4 regions of the Pseudonocardia sp. NPDC049154 genome follow, and region 1 is predicted to be linked to each of the others. Evidence: riboswitches for the same ligand, from Rfam matches in the RefSeq annotation. Region 1 holds a riboswitch; each other region holds the start of a gene.
What was found. Region 1 has a riboswitch for S-adenosylmethionine ahead of thrC (threonine synthase). Riboswitches for the same ligand answer to the same signal wherever they lie in the genome.

Region 1 (4,600 bases):
GCCGCGGAGGTCGGCGCGCCCGTCCTCGAGCTGACCGCGGGTCGGCGCCTCGCCTGGCCTGCCCTCACGCTCGACGTCCTGGCCCCGGACCGCGCGCCGGAGTACGTCGACGGCGAGGACGGCACCGCCGTGAACAACACGTCCGTGGTGCTCCGCGCGACCACACCGGCCGGCCGCATCCTGCTGGCCGGCGACGTGGAGCTCGACGCCCAGGCCGACCTCCTGCACAGCGGCGCGGACCTGCGGGCGGAGGTGCTCAAGGTGCCCCACCACGGCTCCCGCTCGACCAGCCCGGACTTCCTGCGGGCCGTCGCGCCGCGGGTCGCCCTGGTCAGCGTGGGTGCGGGCAACTCCTACCGGCACCCGAACCCGGGCCTGCTGGACCTCCTGACGACGTCGGGGGCCGTCGTGCGACGGACCGACCAGTCGGGCGACGTGGCCTTCACGCGCGACGACGAACTCGTCGCGCGCGGGGACCCGCTCCCGGGCCCCCGGCGCTCCCGCGCGGGCCGCCGTAACCGGCGCCGGGCCTCCGGAACGACGACGGGCCCGGAGGAACATGTCCTCCGGGCCCGGTCGTGGTCCTGGCGTGCCGGGTCAGCGGCCCTCGAGCGCCTCGCGGACGGCCTTGCTGGTCGACGGCACCGTGGCGGTCGGGCGGGCGTGGGCCGACACGGCGTCGAGCGTCTTCAGCCCGTCGCCGGTGATCAGCAGGACGGTCTCGGCGTCGGGGTCGATCGTGCCGGCCTCGATGAGCTTCTTCGCGGTCGCGACGGTGACGCCGCCCGCGGTCTCGGCGAACACGCCCTCGGTGCGGGCGAGCAGCCGGATGCCCTCGACGACCTCCTCGTCGGTCACGTGGCCGACGGCGCCGCCGGTGCGGCGCACGGAGTCGAGGACGTAGGGGCCGTCGGCGGGGTTGCCGATCGCCAGCGAGCGGGCGATGGTGTCCGGCCGGACCGGCTGGATGAAGTCGTGGCCCTCCTCGAAGGCCGAGGCGACGGGCGAGCAGCCGGTGGCCTGGGCACCGAAGATCTTGTAGGGCTTCTCGTCGACGAGCCCGAGCTTCACGAACTCGCCGAAGCCCTTGTCGACCTTGGTCAGCTGCGAGCCGGAGGCGACCGGGACGACGATCTGGTCGGGCAGGCGCCAGCCGAGCTGCTCGGCGACCTCGTAGCCCAGGGTCTTCGAGCCCTCGGCGTAGTACGGGCGGACGTTCACGTTCACGAACGCCCACTCCTCGTGCTCCGCGGCGAGCTCGGTGGCGAGGCGGTTCACGTCGTCGTAGTTGCCGTCGACGGCGAGCAGGGTGCCGCCGTAGACCGCGGTGGTGGTGATCTTCGCCTGCTCGAGCGAGGAGGGGATCAGCACGACCGAGTCCCAGCCGGCGCGGGCGGCCGCCGCGGCGACGGCGTTGGCCAGGTTGCCGGTGGAGGGGCAGCAGAGGACGGAGAAACCCAGCTCGCGGGCGGCGGCGAGGGCGACGGCCACGACCCGGTCCTTGAAGGAGTGGGTGGGGTTGCCGGTGTCGTCCTTCACCCAGAGCTTGCGGAGCCCGAGCTCGGCGGCGAGCCGGTCCGCCTGGATCAAGCGGGTGAAGCCGGGCTCGGTGTTCGGGAAGGACTGGACGTTCGCCGGGACGGGGAGGAGGTCCTTGTAGCGCCAGATCGACTTGGGACCGGACTCGATCGACTCCCGCGTGACCTGCGGGAAGTCGTAGGCGATCTCGAGCGGGCCGAAACACTGCGGACAGGCGAACTCCGCGGCGAGCGGCGTCTGGTGGCCGCACTCGCGACAGGACAGCGCGCGGGCGGAGCCGAGGTCGAGGGTGGTGCTGGCAGGGGTGTCTGCAGTGAGAGTCATCAGATCTCCTCATCTGTCCCGCTGGCGCGGGCCGGAATTGGCACCTGGTTCGTCGACGTGCGCGCACCGAGCGGTGCGCTGCGCGGATCGTCGTTCGACGCCGGTTGCCGGGGCTTCGTCGGGCCGTTCCCTCTGCCCCTCTGGATGAGCCATATGCAGTTGTGCCGTGCAGGCTTCGTGCGTGGAGCGAGCGCGGCGGCCGGATTGATCCGGATGACAGGCACGTTACGGCACCGGCCCCGCTCCGGGCCAGCCGGACTCACCATCTGGGAGCCGTGTCACGGACTGTCGGTGCCGTGCGCGACGATGGCTCGCGGACCCGGCAGGTGGGCCCCGGTGCGCGGCACCGCGCGACGCGTGCGAGAGGAGCCCGGCCATGCCGGCCACGAAGCCGCCCGCCCCCGTGCAGCTCATCGTGGGAGAAGAGGAGCTGCTGGTCGAGCGGGCCGTGAGCGAGATCCTCCGTGCCGCCCGGGCGGTCGACCCCGAGGCCGACATCCGCCGGTTCCGACCCGCCGAGCTCACCCCGGGCGAGCTGGTCGGGCACCTGAGCCCCTCGCTGTTCGCGGAGGGCCGGGTCGTGGTGATCCAGGGGGCGCACGAGGCGGGCAAGGACCTGGTCGCCGCGATCATGGCCTACGTGGCCGAGCCGGCCGACGGGATCGTGCTGGTCGCGGTGCACGCGGGCGGGGCCCGCGGCAAGCAGCTGGCCGACGACCTGCGGAAGGCCGGCGCGGCCGTCACCAAGTGCGACCGGCTGACCCGCGCCGAGGAGCGCGCCGACTTCGTGCGCGCCGAGGTTCGGCGGGCCGGCGGCTCGATCACCGCCGAGGCCGTGAGCGTGCTGCTCGAGGCGGTCGGCTCGGACCTGCGGGAGCTGGCCTCGGCCACGAACCAGCTGGTCTCCGACACGGGCGGGCAGGTCGACGGCCAGGCCGTGCGCCGGTATCACCGGGGCCGGGCGGAGTCGTCGGGCTTCGCGGTGGCGGACAAGGCGGTCGCGGGGGACCGGGCGGGCGCGTTGGAGGCGTTGCGCTGGGCGCTCGTGCTGGGGGTCGCGCCGGTCCTGGTGGCCGACGCACTGGCCGACGCCGTGCGCACCCTCGCCAAGGTCGGTGCGGCCGGCCGGGGCGATCCCAACCGCCTGGCGGGCAGCCTCGGCATGCCGCCCTGGAAGATCCGCAAGGCGCAGGGGCAGGTGCGGGCCTGGCGGCCGGCGGGCCTCGCGACCGCGATCGCCGCGACCGCGCAGGTCAACGCCGACGTCAAGGGTGCGGCCGCCGACCCCGCCTACGCCCTGGAGCGCGCGGTCCTCGCGGTCGTCGACGCCCGCGGCACCCGCTGACACACGTCACCCGGAGCCGCGCCCCTCCGACGCGTCGTGGAGCCATGACGCCCACAGCCTCGCCATCATCCGAGAACACGTCGACGGCACTGCCCCACGGGAAAGGACAGTGCCGTCGACGGGAACGCTCGACCGGGCGGACCCGGGAGCTTCACCGGGCGCGCGACCGCGCCCGAGGACTCAGGCGCCGATCTTGGCGACGCGCCTGGCGATGGCCGACTTGCGGTTGGCGGCCTGGTTCTTGTGGATGACGCCCTTGCTGGCGGCCTTGTCGAGGGCGCGAGCGGCGGCGCGCTGCAGTTCGACGGCCTTCTCGGTCTCGCCGGCCTCGGCGGCCTCGCGGAACTTGCGGATCGCGGTCTTGACCGACGACTTGACCGACTTGTTGCGCTGACGGCGCTTCTCGTTGGTCTTGACCCGCTTGATCTGGGACTTGATGTTCGCCACGCTGGTGTGCCTCGAGTCTTCCTGGTGCTGGTACGTATCGGGGGGCTCAGGCGACCCCGACCGGTTCTCCACCGATGCGAGCGAGCACGCCGAGCACTCGGTCGTCCATGCTACAACCCGGCGCGGACGGCCCTGCACGGGCCCGCGCTCCGCGGGCCCACGGACCCGGGATCGCACCGCGAACACCCTCTCGGCGGGCGGAACGCGCCGCTCCGCGACGGATCGGGGCCGGTCGTGTCCGTAACGCGGACGTAGCACCGCTCCGTCTGGCTCCGGCCAGGCGAAACGGTCAAGATGACCCCCGTGAGCCGAGCAGTGGACCGCAGACCAGCACGGGCGGGCGGGAAACCCGCACAGGACGACGGGGCCGCTGCCACAGCCGGTGCGGGGACCAACGGGGCCGGCCGCGTGGACGGCTCCGCCCTGTTCGACGGGTACCTGGAGCCGGACCGGCCCAATCCCGACGCGTTCGACGAGATGTTCAACGCCGACGGCAGCGTCCGCGCCCCGTACCGGCACCTGCACGACGCGATCGCCCCGACCGCCGCCGCCGACCTGGCCGCGCGCTCGGAGGCGCTCGACCGGGCGTACATGGACCAGGGCATCACGTTCAGCCTCTCGGGCAAGGAGCGCCCGTTCCCGCTGGACATCGTGCCGCGGGTGATCAGCGCGAGCGAGTGGAGCCGGCTGCAGCGCGGGATCGTGCAGCGGGTGAAGGCCCTCGAGGCCTTCCTCGCCGACGTCTACAACGACGCGCAGATCGTCCGCGACGGCGTGCTCCCGCGCCGGCTGATCACCAGCTGCGAGCACTTCAAGCGCGCCGCGCACCTGCTGAACCCGCCCAACGGGGTGCGCATCCACGTCGCCGGCATCGACCTCGTCCGCGACCAGGAGGGCACGTTCCGGGTGCTGGAGGACAACCTCCGCAACCCCTCCGGCGTGTCC
Region 2 (4,600 bases), on a different contig from region 1:
GATGCGGTGTTCTGCTCGCCGAGCGAGCTCACGCGGAGCAGGCCGGCCCGCAGGCCGGCGACGTCGCGACAGCCGGCGGAGACGGCCGCGGACGACACGACGGCTCCACCTGCGACGCCCGCCCGTCCCGTCCGCGCTCGGCGGTCTGCCAGGTCCACGGCGTCGGCTGCGCCGTTGACCTCGACCCCCGACCTACCTGGGCCGGCAGAGTCGGCGCCCGAGCAGCCGACACCGGTGAAGTCCGGGAAAGCCGCCCCCGCGCGTACCCGTAAGCGAGGCGAGCGCTCGGGTGCGCTGACGGTCAGCCTGACCTCGAGCGCCGAAGGCGACTGGACGGTGGAGGTGTTGGTGGGCGCGAAGCGGGTCGTGTCGTCGACGCCGGTTCAGGCGACCGACGTCGCGGCGGTGTCCCGCTCCCTTCCACCGGCGGTCGCCGAGGTGATCACGTCGGCACTGGTCGAGGCCCGTCGGCGTCAGCAGGAGCGTGTGGCACAGCTGCGCGAGGAGCTCGCCGCCGCCCAGCGAACCCTCGAGCAGCTCGGCGTCGACTGAGGACAAGCGGAGGCTCTGACGGCGGCCACGGGACATCGCCGTCGGCGGCATGCGCGCCACGACTTCAACCCCGCGCTGTTCCGGGCGGCGGCCGAGGCCGGCAAGGCTCCGCCCCCGCTACCACGAGGGACTCGCCCGGCCGGACCTCCTGACCCCCGGCGAGGTCTACGAGATCGAGATCGACATGGCCGCCACGGCCAACGTGTTCCGCGCCGGGCACCGCATCCGAGTCGACGTCTCCAGCGGCAACTTCCCCCGCTTCGACCGCAACACCAACACGGACGGCAGGATCTGCGAGGAGTCGATCGACGACGCTGTGGTCGCGCGTAACACGGTGTGGACGGGTCCCCGACGTCCCAGCCGGGTCTGCCTGCCTCTTCGCCAGCCCGGGGGGACCGGATCAACGAGGACTCCCTAGCGCGCCGACACCTTCGCCCGTGTCGAGGTCAACCGGATCCCGACGCGACGAAGGCCGCGTTGACGTTCTGAGGAGGCCATCGCAGAGGAGTTGGCCGAGCGGTTTCGCTGTCCCTGCGAACCCCGGCGGTGACGGCAGCGGGGCCTGTGAGCACCTCGTCGGTCCGGAGGATTGACGGCGGTCGCACCGCGGGACGTAGAGTCGGACCACGGCCTCCGGGCCACCATCCAGAGCGGCCGAGAGACCTGGCTCGACGACGCCGCAGCAACCCGCCGGCCACGGCACGGGTGCTCACGCCGGGAGCGATGGGGGCAGTGGTGAGGGTCGGGGCAGCGGCGAGGGGCTCGTGGTCGCCGCCGACGGTGGGGTTCGTCGGCGCCCGCAGGCGACACGTCGACCTGCTCCGGGTCGCCAGCGCCTGCTGTCCGGGCTGACCGCCGGCTGCCCCCGCGGCAGCCCAGCCGCTCAGTCGCTCTGGTGGCCCGTCGTCGAACCGGGCCCCGTCCCGGAGGTACGCATGTCCGCCCACCGTCCGCCGCTGTCCGTGCTCGACCTCTCGCCGGTGCCCGCCGGCGGGACGGCCGGGGACGGGCTGCGCCATTCGATCGACCTGGCCCAGGTGGCCGAGCGGGCGGGCTACCACCGCTACTGGGTCGCCGAGCACCACCTCAACCCGGGCGTCGCCTCGTCGTCGACGCCGGTGCTGGTTGCCCTGATCGCCGCGGCCACGGAGCGGATCCGGGTCGGGTCGGGCGCGGTGCAGCTGCCGAACACGGCGCCGCTGTCGGTGGCCGAGCAGTTCGGGACGGTCGGCGCCGTGCATCCCGGGCGGATCGACGTGGGGCTCGGCCGGTTCGACCTGCACAAGCTGCTGACCCTGATCCGGCAGGGCCAGGCGGCAGGCGCGGCGGACGGTGCCCAGGCCCCGCCGCCTCCGCCCGCCCGGGTCGTCGACGGGCTGCTGATCCCGCCGCCCGCCCGGTTCGTCGGGGACCTGTCGCTGTTCGGGACCTTCGGCGAGCTCCTCGGCTTCAGCGCGGACGACCTCCCGCCGGACTACCGCGCGCAGGTCCTGGACATCCTGTCCTACTTCGACGGGACCTCCCGCCGCGCGGACGGGCGCCCGCTCGAGGTCACCCCGGCCAAGGGCGCGGACGTGGAGGTGCTGGTCCTGGGCGCGAGCGCCGGGGCGAGCGCGCAGGTGGCGGGTGAGCTGGGCCTGCCGTTCGCGGCGAGCTACCACACGGTGCCGAACGCGGTGCTCGACGCGGTGGAGGCGTACCGGGCTGCGTTCCGCCCCGGTCGGCTGGCGCGGCCGCAGGTGCTGGTCTCCGCGGACGTCGTCGTCGCGGACGACGACGAGCGGGCCCAAGAGCTCGCCGCGCCCTACGCGCAGTGGGTCCTCGACATCCGCAGCGGCCGCGGCGCACAGCCGTACGTCACGCCGGAGCAGGCGCGGGCCCGCGAGTGGACCGCCCAGGAGAGGGCCGCGGTGCAGGACCGGGTGGACACCCAGTTCGTCGGGTCGCCCGCCACGGTGACCGAGCGGCTGGAGACGCTGGCGCGGGTCACCGGCGCGGACGAGCTGATCGTCACGACGATCACCACCGAGCACGCCGACCGGGTGCGCAGCTACGAGCTGCTCGCGAAGGCGTGGGGCGTCTGATGAGCCGGGACGGGATCTTCCTCGCCTACAACCTGCGGACCTACGGCAACCTGCCCGAGGCCTGGCTCTCCCCGCGGCTGAAGCGGTTCTCGCTGTACGACCCCGCGTACTGGGCGGAGTTCGCGCAGCTCGCGGAGGCCGGGCTGCTCGACGCCGTGTTCACCGGGGACGGCTCGCAGATCACCGACCCGACCACCGCCGTCGCGGACGGGCTGGACCGCTTCACCGCGTGGACCGCCGCGATCGAGGCGACCGAGCACGTCGGCTTCATGCTGACCGCGTCGACCACCTACAACGACCCGTTCCGGCTGGCCGAGCGGCTGCTCTCGCTCGACGTGCTCAGCGGCGGCCGGCTGGCCTGGAATGTCGTGACCTCGCACTCCGGCGCCGCCGCGGCAAACTTCGGGCTCCCGGCGCACCCGCCGCGGGACACCCGCTACGCGCGCGCCGAGGAGTTCGTCGGGATCGTGACGGACCTGTGGTCGGGCGCCGCGGTGGACCACGAGAGCGACCAGTTCACGGTCCGCGGGCGGCTCGCCGTGCCGCCGTCGCGGCAGGGGCGGCCACCGATCGTGCGGGCCAGCACGTCCGACGCCGGCCGGTCCCTGGCCGGTCGGTACGCCAACGGGGTGTTCGCGGCAGACCTGACCCGGGCCGGGGCCGTCGAGCACAGGACGGCGTTCCGTGGGGACGCCCGCCGGTTCGGTCGCCCGCCCGAGCACCTCGACTACCTCTCGGGCCTGCGGCTGGTGCTGGGGAGCACGCAGGCCGAGGCGGAGGCCAAGGTCGCGGACGTCTACTCCCAGTCCCCGGACCAGACCGCCGAGCAGGTGGCCTGGCTGAGCTCGCTGATCGACTTCGACGTGTCGACGCTGGACCCGCAGGAGCCGCTGCCGGTGGAGCTGCTGTCCGCGCAGCGGCTGGCGGAGCTGCCCGCGAGCGAGACGGTCAGCCTCGGGTTCCGCGCGTCCGTGCACGGGTTCTTGCGGGAGCACGCCGGGCTGCCGCTGGCCCAGCTGCTGGTTCGCAGCCGGTTCGTCGGGTCCGGGCACTCGACGTTCGTCGGGACCCCCGAGCAGCTCGCCGACCGGCTGGAGGACTGGTACAAGGCGGGCGCGGCGGACGGGTTCGTGCTCGCCCCCGACCTGACGCTGGAGACCCTGCAGGTCCTGGTCGACGAGCTGGTCCCCGCGTTGCAGCGCAAGGGGCTCTACAAGCGTGGGTACACCTCGGACACCTTCGCGGGGCACCTGAACCTGCCGCCGTTCCCGGGCGCGGGCGAGCTCCGGTTCGACGCCGATCCCGCCCGCCGGGCGGCCGCCCGCGCGACCGTGCTGGCCCGGCGGGCCGATCCGCGCGCGGAGGATCCGTCCGCGGCGGCGCCCCACGGCGTGGCCGAGCCGTTCACCGCGCGGGGTCCACTGAACGTGGCCGCCCTGACCGGGAACGCCCTGCTCGAGGCGGTCGCGGACCCGGACCGGCTCTCCGCCGACCCGGACGTCTACGTGCTCGGCCTGGACCGGGTCCTCGGCCCGGCCCCCGAGTCCGCGCTGGACCCCACCACGGCCGCGGCGGTGCTGGGCCTGCGCCGCCCGGACCTGGCGTTCCTGCCGGTGGTCGCGGTCGAGCGCGAGCACCCCTGGAACCTGGCGCGCACTGTGGCCAGCCTGGAGCACTGGCTGCGCGGGCGGACCGGGGTGGTGCTCGCCGCCCACGACCGGCTCGCCGCCGAGGGCCGGCCCGGGGCCGGGGCGTGGGACCCGGGGCCGTTCGCCGCGCCCACGCCCTCCGGCCCCGCGACGACCGCCGAGGCGGCGCGGATCCTGCGCGCCCTGTGGGACTCGTACCCGAACTCGGCGCTGGTGGTCGACCGGGAGCGCGGCGTCTACGCGACGGGGGAGGGCATCGCCCCGATCGACCACGTCGGTGCCTACCGGGTGGCGGGGCCGGGGGCCGTGGCGTCG
Region 3 (4,600 bases), on a different contig from region 1:
GTTCGTCTCCTTGACGCCCGGGGCGTAGAAGATCACCCGCTGCAGCCGGCCGATGATGTACCCGGCCTTCTCCAGCGCCTCCTCGGTGGGCACGTCGAGGTTCACCGAGTCCCGGCCCGGCGGCACCTCCGGCAGGAGGTTCCAGTCCTCCTCCTCGATCTCCACCATGTGGTAGATGCCGGGGTAGTCGGCGTACTTCATCTCGGCGAGCCGGAAGTCGGCGCCCTTGCCGGTGTGGCCGGGCACGATGTCGTCGATGATCGTGCCGCCGGACCACGTGGCCATGCCGCACATCGCGCGGAACTCGGCCTCGGTGCCGAAGGCCGGGTCGATCTCCGTGCCGATCCGGTCGAAGTGCCCGTCGACACTGGACGTGTACTGCCAGCCCGAGATGCCCCCCGCGCGCTTGACCGGTCCGGTGTGGATCGCCTCGATGCCGATCGTGCAGAAGGCGTTCCAGAGCGCCTCGTCGCCCAGCGAGGCCAGGAAGGACTGTCCGGGCCGGGTGATCAGGGAGATCGGGTAGGCCGTGAACCACACGGACGCGGACTCGACGGCCTGGCGCGGGCCGGGGTCGGCGAAGGGGTTCTGCCACATCGTGCCCTGGCCGGAGAACTGCCGGGCGATCTCGTTGGAGTCCGCGAGCATCGACTGGCTGAGCAGCCAGGAGACGTAGGCGGGGTTCTCCCCGGTCGCCGCGCCGTCCTTCGCCACCGACCGCCGGACGACGGGTGACTTGGCCCGGGCGCGATGGCGGAGCGTGCGTGGGCGCGCGGGATGGAGGTGCTCCGCGTAGGTGATCTCGCTGGGCTCGTGGGGCTGCTGCCCCGCGAGGTCCCCGGTCTCCCCGGCTTGTCCCTCGGACAGCGCTGCGTCGTCTGACATCAACTCTCCGTGCTCGCCGCGACCCGGTCGTCGCCCGCGGTGGTGTACCACCCACGCCTGCGGGAAAACGACGGTGACGCGCCGACGGTGCGCCCGTCCACCCGACCGCACAGGCCGAGCGGTGGGCCCCGCCGCTCGGCGACGGGCGGACCGGGTCGCTCAGTGCCCGCAGGCCGCCCCGCCGGCCGCCGCGACCCCGCCGAGCTTCAGCGGGTCGAGGTCACGGGGGTCCGGGGTCGGGGTCCAGCGGCCGTCGATCTCCCGGTAGTCCCACTGCGGACCCGCGGTCGCGACCGCACGGACGGCCTCGACCAGCCGGTCGACGTCCTCGTCGGACGTGCTGAGGCCGAGGCTGACGCGCACCGCGTCCGCACCGCCGGCGAGGCGGGCGAGCAGCGGGTGGGCGCAGAAGCGGCCGTCGCGCACCCCGATGCCGTGCTCGGCGGACAGCGCCGCGGCGACGAGCCCGGCAGGGACGTCGGTGACGGTGAAGGAGGCGACCGCGACCCGGTCCGGCGCGTCCGCCCAGATCCGCAGCGGACGGACGCCGGCGATCCCGGACAGCCCGCTGACCAGGCGCGCGAGCAGGGCGCGCTCGTGCGCGGGGGCGACCTCGTCGATCACCGGGTCCAGCGCGCGGCAGGCGGCGGCGATGGCGGCGGCACCGAGGACGTTCGGCGTGCCGGCCTCGTGCCGGTGCGGCGCCGGGGCCCAGCTGACCTCGGCGGTGCGGTCCTCGACGCCGACCGAGCGGACCGCGCCGCCGCCGGCGAGGTACGGGGCGGCGACGTCGAGCCAGTCCCGCCGCCCGATCAGCGCGCCGGCGCCGTAGGGGGCGTAGAGCTTGTGGCCGGACAGCACCACGTAGTCCACACCGGACTTCGCGATGTCGACCCGGCGGTGCGGGGCGAGCTGGGCGGCGTCGAGCACCACCCGGGTGCCCGCGGCGTGCGCGATCGCGCAGATCTCGTCGATCGGCAGGATCTCGCCGGTGACGTTGGAGGCGCCGGTGATCGCCAGCAGGGCGGTCCGCTCGGCGGTCAGCGCGTCCCGCAGGAGGTCGAGCGTCTCGCCGACGGTCTCCGGCGCCCGCAGCACGCGGTGGTCGGTGCCGCGCCAGGCGAGCAGCGTGGCGTGGTGCTCGACGTCGAGGCAGAGCGTCGAGCCGGGAACCGCGCCGGCGAGCAGGTTGAGCGCGTCCGTGGTGTTGCGGGTGAACACGACGACGTCGTCGGCGCGCGCCCCGACGAACCGGGCCACGGTGTCCCGGGCGCCCTCGAGGACCGAGGTGCAGACCTGCGAGGCGTAGCCGGCGCCGCGGTGCACGCTCGAGTAGTAGGGGAGGAGCTCGGCCACGTGGTCGGCGACCGCGCGCAGGGCGGGGGCGCTCGCGGCGAGGTCGAGGTTCGCGTACGGCACGGTGCGGCCGTCGACCAGCGGGACGGGGATCCCGGTGCCGACGAGCTCCGGCAGGGGCGTGGGTGCCGGGGCCGTGACCGGCGTGACCGTCGTGGTGGTCCGGGTCGCGGTGCGCGTGGGCTCCTCCGCGGCGGTGCAGCCCGGGGCCTCGGTGCAGAGCGGCGCCCAGTCGACCTGAGTGCGGACGTCGGACATCGTGGATCCTCCCGGATCACTCAGGACCCGGTTCGGCACGAGGTGCCGGACGGAAGGGTCCGCGCTTGCCGGCCGCGGGTCCGCGGCGGCCCGGTCGTCACCCGGAGCACCCCACCGCGGAGGAGGGTTGCCGGCCAGCGAGCCGGGGCTTGGCGCTGGCGCTCTTGACCTGACGACGACGGTAGGTGCCGATCCGCGGAACGGTCAAGTGTGATCCGGGCCGCGGAAACCGCCGCCGGAATGACCGGACATTGCCGTCGCAGGAGTCTCATTTCGGCGTCGAATGTCCGATCTTCGGGGCGGGCCGCTCCATTTCCGCGGCATTTCCGCCCCGTTTCCCCCGGACCGGGACCGCTGGTCACTCTGCGTCCATGAATGCGGGAAGGAGCACTGTCACCCGGTCGGGGAGGGCGTCGGAGAACTGCCAGGTCGAGCCGCTGACAGGTGATCGGTTCCCGGTCCGACCGACACGATCGCGTGAAGAATCCGGCCCGTGTCACACGCAGCGCCGGACCCGTTCCGGCGCTGATGAACCGCGGAAACGAGTGACCTGGGCCACGGAAAAGGGTCCGAAATGGGTCCGGAACGGCCGTGGGACGACGCTCTGTCCGACCCGGTGATCTCCACTGCTCCGTCCGGATGACACAGTTCCGGCCATGCGCCTCACCGACCGCTTCGCCTATCGACGTCACGTCGATCTGCGTCGCGTGGCGAGCGCGCTGTGTAGCGCGACGGTGAGCTGAGGCCCGGGCCCGTCCCGGGCCACCGCCTCGCCGACCCTCGCTCCGGCGCACCGCCCGTCCCCGCCCGCCCGGCCCGTCCGGTCCCCGCCGGCCGTCGTCCCCGACACGGCCGTCGAGCGGCGCGGGTGCCGCCCCACCGGGCCGCCGGACCGGGCCCTGTCGGACCGCCCCGTCGACCCGACCCCGGCCCGTCCGTCGGACGGTGCACCAGGCCGTGCCCACCGCTGCCCGCCCCACCGTCGCAGGTCCGTCCACATCGGACCTGCCGGCAGGTCCCCGGGTGCCGGTCCGCCGCCGTCCGCTCCCCAGATGAGAAGAAGTGGAGACACTGTCGTGCCGCGACACCGATACCGACCACCACGGTCGGCACTGACCCGGCTCGCCGGGTCCGCGACCCTGGCGGGCGCCGCCGTGGTCGGCCTCAGCGGGCCGGCCCAGGCCGCCACCCCGGACCTGGTGCCGGACCTCGCGCCGCTGCTCACGGCCCACTACGACGAGGAGCCGGCGCCCGCGCCGGAGGCGCCGTACGTGGAGCCGTCGTACACGGCGTTCGAGGGCGGCGACCTGCTCGACCAGGGCCGTGACTTCGCCCCCGCCGGCGTCCCGATCGCCGGGCTGACCCAGTCGGCCGTGGGCGCGCCCAGCCGACTGCTGCCGAGCTGAGGCCGGGATGCGCGCACCGAAGAAGATCCTGCTCGGGCTCCTGGCCCTGGGCGTCGTCGCCGGGGTGACCACCCTGCCGGGCGGCGACGCGTACGCCGACGTCGAGACCGTCAAGTCCGCCGTGAAGGGGGCCGACGGCAAGGACTACTGGGTCGAGAACAACATCGACACCGACGCCGCCGAGGACTCGCGCGGCGCGTCCACGCGACCGGAGTACATGGTCGTGTGGGCCGGTGACGAGAACGTCGCCGACACGGTGGTCCCCGACGTCAAGAACCTGCCCGGGTCCCTGACGAACCCGACCGACAAGGTCCGCAACGCCCTGCCGGGCCCGGACTTCATGGCGGTCGTGGACGTCACCAAGGGCTCGCCCAGCTACGGCAAGGTCGTCAACACGGCGACCGTCGGCCCGCTGGTCGAGAACGAGCCGCACCACATGCAGTACTCGTGGCGCAAGGGCGACAAGATCTACGCGGGTGGCCTCTACTCGGCGGCCACCTATGTCTTCGACGTGTCCGCGCTGCCGGAGCTCAAGCTCTCCGGCATCAGCCTCCCCAGCCAAACCCTCTGCGGGTCGGTGCCGGACGCGTACTGGGTTCTGAACGATGGAACGGCCTACGGGACCTACATGGGCGGCCCGGTCGTCCCGGGTCCCTGCACCTACTCCAACGGTGAGGTCCGCACCGGCAACGGGT
Region 4 (4,600 bases), on a different contig from region 1:
TCGATCTCGGCCGCGACCTGCGCCGGCGTGCCGACGAACACGGCCCGGTCGAACACGTGCGTGACGACCTCGCGCAGCGACCAGCCGTGCTCGCGGCCGAGCGCCCGCCAGGCCTCGGCGGTGGCGTGGGCGTCCTGGGTCAGCGGGGCGCGCCCGCGGATCCACTTCGGCGCCTCGGGCGTGGGCTCCAGCTCGGGCACCGGCCCGTCCGGGTCGACCTGGGAGAGGTCGCGGTTCCACACCATCTCGGCCAGCACGACCGCGGTGAACGGGTCGACCTGCCGGCTGCGGACGTCCCTGTGCCGGTCGCGGGCCTCCGCCTCGGTGTCGCCCAGGATCACCGATGCCGACGGCAGGATCTTGACCTGGTCGGGGTCGCGGCCGAACTTCGCCACCCGCGCCTTGACGTCGGCATAGAAGGCGCGTGCCTCGTCGAACTTCTGGTAGCGGGAGAAGATCGCGTCGGACCGCGAGGCCGCGAAGTCCCGGCCGGCCGGCGACTCCCCCGCCTGCAGCACCACGGGATGCCCCTGCGGGCTGCGCGGGGTGCTGAAGCGCCCGGCGATGTCGAACTGGGCGCCGCGGAAGGCGAAGTCGCCCACGTGCCCGTCGCGCAGGAACCGCCCGCTCGCCGGGTCCGCCACCACGGCGTCGGAACCCCAGGAGTCCCACAGCGCCCGGACGGCGTCGAGGGTCTCCCCCGCGCGCTCGTACCGCTGGTCGTGCGCCAGGTAGCCGCCGCGCCGGAAGTTCTCGCCGGTGTCCGCGTCGGAGCTGGTCACGACGTTCCACGCGGCCCGCCCGCCGGACAGGATGTCCAGCGTCGCGAACTTGCGGGCCAGCTCGTAGGGCTCGTTGAAGGTCGAGTTGATCGTGCCGGCGAGGCCGATGTGCTCGGTCACCGCGGCCAGCGAGGCCAGCACCGTGAACGTGTCCGGCCGCCCGACGACGTCCTGGTCGAAGACCTGGCCGCCGCGGGTGCGCAGCCGGAGCCCCTCGGCCAGGAACAGCAGGTCGAACGTGCCGCGCTCGGCGGTGCGGGCCCAGTGCTCGAACGAGGCGAAGTCGATGTGGCTGCCCGACGCCGGGTCGCTCCACACGGTGTCGTGGTTGACGCCCGGGAAGTAGGCCCCGAGGATCACCTGCTTCTTCGCGGTCATCAGGCCACCTCCGCCCGGGCGTACCGGCTGGCCGGCCGTTCCAGGCCGAAGCGTTCGCGCAGGGTGCCCGACTCGTAGGCGGTGCGGAACAGGCCGCGCCTCTGCAGCTCGGGGACCAGCCCGTCGACGATCGCGTCGAGGTCGGTGGGCAGCACGGCCGGCCGCAGCCGGAAGCCGTCGACCCCTTCGTCCCGCCAGGACTCCAGCAGGTCGGCGAGCGCGGTCGGGGTGCCCGCCAGCACCGCGGCGTCGGAGCGCAGCGGGCCGTGCTCCTCCAGCCGCCGGAGCCGGGCGTGGGCCGCGTCGGCGTCGGTGTCGAGGACCACCACGAGGTCCGCCAGGACCCGGAGCGGCGGGAGTGTGCGGCCGACCGCGTGCTGGGCGGCGCCGATCTCGCCGAGGATCGCCGGGATGTCGGCCGCGCCCTGCGGGGTGGTGAACACGACGTCGGCGGCGCGGGCGGCCAGCTCGTACGCGGCCCGGGCGTGGGCGAGCGCGACGACGAGGGGCTGGCCCTGCGGCGGCCGCGGCACGATCCCCGGGCCGCGGACCGAGAAGAAGCGTCCCTCGAAGTCGACCGTGTGGATCCTGTCGCGGTCGAGGAAGCGGTTCGTGGCGGCGTCGCGGATCTCGGCGTCGTCCTCCCAGCTGTCCCACAACCGCCGGACGACCTCGACGGCGTCGGCCGCCTCCTCGAACAGGTCCGCCACCGCGGCGGCCGTCTCCGGCGTGCCGAGCGTCTCGCGGCGGATCTCCGGGAGCGTGCGGCGGCCGAAGTGGGCCGCCTCGTCGGCGCGGGCCGAGGTCTGCACCCGCCATCCGGCCCGGCCGTGGCTGTCGTGGTCGAGCGTCGAGATCGCCGAGGCGATGTGGAAGGGCTCGGTATGCGTGGTCGTGACGGTCGGGACGAGCCCCACGTGGCGGGTCAGCGGCGCGACGAACGCGGCGACCAGTTCGGCGTCGAGCCGCCCGCGGACCTGGTCGGTGCGGCGGTCCACGGTCGCGAGGTGGTCGCCGGACTGCAGGCCCAGGCCGTCCTCGATCGTGACCAGGTCGAGCAGGCCGCGCTCGGCGGCGCGGGCCAGGGCCGCCCAGTAGCGGGCGGTGAAGAGCAGATCGGGGCGGGCGCCGGGCTCGCGCCAGGCGGCGGGGTGCCAGCCGGCACCGTCGAGCGCGACGGCCAGGTGGAAGGGGGCCATGCGGGCAGACCTCTCCTGAGGGAGAAGGGACGGGGATCGGGCCTTCCTCAGGCCCGACAGCCCGCGCTGGCCGTGCGCAGGAGATCCACGTGGCGCCGCCGCACCCCGAGAAACATGACTCCTCCATCGCTCCCGGCTTTAGCACCCGCACCCGTCGGACGGGGGGTTGCTGCGGCGTCGTCGAGCCAGGTCTCTCGGCCGCTCTGGATGGTGTGGCCCCCGTGGGGCCGCTCCTCACTCTACGGATCAGGAGGGCGCCTCCGTCAATCCTCCGGGTGACGAGTGTGATCGAGGCCGCGCTCGATTGTCCGGACAGGACACCCTTGGCGTCCACCAGGGAGAACGCGGCGCCGGAGCCCGCCCCGAACGTCCGGACGATCGCCCGTCAGTGCCCAGCTCGTCGGGCCGGAGCGAAGGGCGGGGCGTTCCACAAGGAGGCGAGCGGGGAGGCCGCGCACACCCCGCCGCTGCCCGGCAACGTCGACCGCAACCGCGCCCCCGCGGGGTCTGAGCAGCCGGTGCCGGCGCCCGGGGACGGGTCGACCCGGGCGCCGGCCCTCTCCGGTGAGCGAGCCGAGGGTCCGGCGCTGACAGCGGCGCGGGAGCCGGGGGCCGGGCTCCCGCGCCGGTTCAGCCCCGCGGGAGCTTGCCGGGGTTGAGCAGGCCCGCCGGGTCGAAGCGGTCCGCGGCGGCCCAGCGCGGCGGCATGTCCTCGTGGACCACCCAGCTGTGCGGGCTGTCGACCGCGAGGCCCTCGGCACGCAGGCGCTCCATGCCCGTGTGCACCAGGGCGTCGTCGCGGTGCGGGGCGAGGATCCGGGCCATCAGGCACGGGCCTTCGGGGCCGCGGATGCCCTCCAGCTGCACGGTCGCGTCCGCGAAGGCTTCGGCGATCAGCGCCCGCTTGCCCAGGATCGCGTTGCCGCGCACCAGGACGTGGTACAGCTCGGTGCGCTTGGCCTTGGCCCGCACCGTGGTGTGGTTGTTGATGAAGGTCGCGAGGAAGCGCACCGCGTCGGGCCGCACGCCCGAGACGGTGCCACCACCCCGCTCCACGATCTCCCGCACCGCCTCCGCCTGGTCGACGCCGACGACCGCCCGCAGGTTCGTCCGGCCCGGCTCGAACCCCGGGTCCTCGGGGAACAGCGCCGCGAGCTCCGGCTCGGTCACCGCGAGGATCTGCGGCGGCGGGTCGAGCTGCAGGATCTCGAGGGCCGTCGCAGCGCCCGCGTCGAGGTCCGGGACGGAGGCGAACACGGCGGTCCGCTCCCGCGCCGGCACGGTCCTCAGCCCCACCCGCACGATCAGTCCGGTGGTGCCGAAGGCGTGCACGTGCGGGGTGGTGTCCGGGAACCGCACCTCGACGGGCTCGGCGTCGGCCGTGACCGGCACCAGCGTGAGGCTCTGCACGAAACCCTCGTGGTTGAAGCCGTGCTCGATCGAGCCCGGTCCCCCGGCCCCGCCGCCGACGTACCCCGCGAGGGTGCTGTTCAGCGTGGTCGGGAACATCGCCGGCTCGCGGCCGGTGCCCTCGAGGAAGGCGAACAGGTCGTGCCAGCTGGTGCCTGGCAGGGCGCTGACCACGCCGTCGTCGTCGAGGACGACGTCCCCCGCGAGCCGGTGGAAGTCCACCATGATCCCCCGCGCGAGCGGGATGATCTGCCCGTAGTTCGACGTGCCCCTGCCGCGGGCGGTGAGCGGTGTCCCGCGCTCGTGGGCGAAGCGCGCCAGGGCCCGGACGGCCCCGACCGACCGCACGGTGACGACGGCGTCGGGCAGGGTCCGCGGGATGCTGCCGTGGATGATCGGCGAGACCCAGGAGAAGTCCTTGGTCGCGGCCTTGCGGGCGGCCTCGTCGGCGCTCACGTCGGCGGAGTCGCCGAGCAGCGCGCGCAGGTCCGCCGCGAGTGTCTCGGGGAGCACGTCAGAAGCCTTCCGGTGCGGTGAACCCGACGAGCCCGGCCTCCTCGGCGAGCGCGGCCACGGCGAGCGGGGTGCGGTCGTCGAGGTACCGGCCGAGCAGCTGCGCGCCGATCGGCAGGCCGGACACCGCCCCGGCACCCAGCGGCACCACGGTGGCGGGGCCGCCTCCCAGGCTGGAGATCCGGCTCCACGCCCCGACGGCGTCGCCGGCCGGGTACTCCCGCCCGTCGAGCTCCAGGGTGCGGCGGTCGTTCGGGACGTCCGAGTGCCGCGGCGCGGCGCACGGCGCTGCCGGGCACAGCACCACGTGGTGCCGCT

Region 2: it holds a riboswitch for S-adenosylmethionine, as region 1 does, so the genes downstream of both, AB0B41_RS03500 (LLM class flavin-dependent oxidoreductase) here and thrC (threonine synthase) in region 1, are expected to answer to the same signal.
Region 3: it holds a riboswitch for S-adenosylmethionine, as region 1 does, so the genes downstream of both, AB0B41_RS41885 (aminotransferase class V-fold PLP-dependent enzyme) here and thrC (threonine synthase) in region 1, are expected to answer to the same signal.
Region 4: it holds a riboswitch for S-adenosylmethionine, as region 1 does, so the genes downstream of both, AB0B41_RS29050 (LLM class flavin-dependent oxidoreductase) here and thrC (threonine synthase) in region 1, are expected to answer to the same signal.

What each region holds. Positions count from the first base shown of each region.
Region 1 is NZ_JBEZDN010000062.1:37,809-42,408, forward strand. Features, by position in the region: partial or broken gene AB0B41_RS25785 (ComEC/Rec2 family competence protein) at 1-258, shown strand, start outside; gene thrC (threonine synthase) at 598-1,863, opposite strand; SAM riboswitch class I at 1,870-2,014, opposite strand; gene holA (DNA polymerase III subunit delta) at 2,240-3,208, shown strand; gene rpsT (30S ribosomal protein S20) at 3,389-3,655, opposite strand; gene AB0B41_RS25805 (circularly permuted type 2 ATP-grasp protein) at 4,064-4,600, shown strand, end outside.
Region 2 is NZ_JBEZDN010000003.1:165,440-170,039, reverse strand. Features, by position in the region: gene AB0B41_RS03510 (DUF6319 family protein) at 175-552, shown strand; gene AB0B41_RS03505 (CocE/NonD family hydrolase) at 587-970, shown strand; SAM riboswitch class I at 1,191-1,282, shown strand; gene AB0B41_RS03500 (LLM class flavin-dependent oxidoreductase) at 1,488-2,636, shown strand; gene AB0B41_RS03495 (LLM class flavin-dependent oxidoreductase) at 2,636-4,600, shown strand, end outside.
Region 3 is NZ_JBEZDN010000206.1:1,512-6,111, forward strand. Features, by position in the region: gene treS (maltose alpha-D-glucosyltransferase) at 1-885, opposite strand, end outside; gene AB0B41_RS41885 (aminotransferase class V-fold PLP-dependent enzyme) at 1,045-2,499, opposite strand; SAM riboswitch class IV at 2,556-2,669, opposite strand; gene AB0B41_RS41890 (putative leader peptide) at 3,156-3,242, shown strand; gene AB0B41_RS41895 (hypothetical protein) at 3,576-3,905, shown strand; gene AB0B41_RS41900 (hypothetical protein) at 3,913-4,600, shown strand, end outside.
Region 4 is NZ_JBEZDN010000079.1:12,251-16,850, reverse strand. Features, by position in the region: gene AB0B41_RS29055 (NtaA/DmoA family FMN-dependent monooxygenase) at 1-1,160, opposite strand, end outside; gene AB0B41_RS29050 (LLM class flavin-dependent oxidoreductase) at 1,160-2,359, opposite strand; SAM riboswitch class I at 2,480-2,573, opposite strand; gene AB0B41_RS29045 (FAD-binding protein) at 2,990-4,282, opposite strand; gene AB0B41_RS29040 (amidase family protein) at 4,284-4,600, opposite strand, start outside.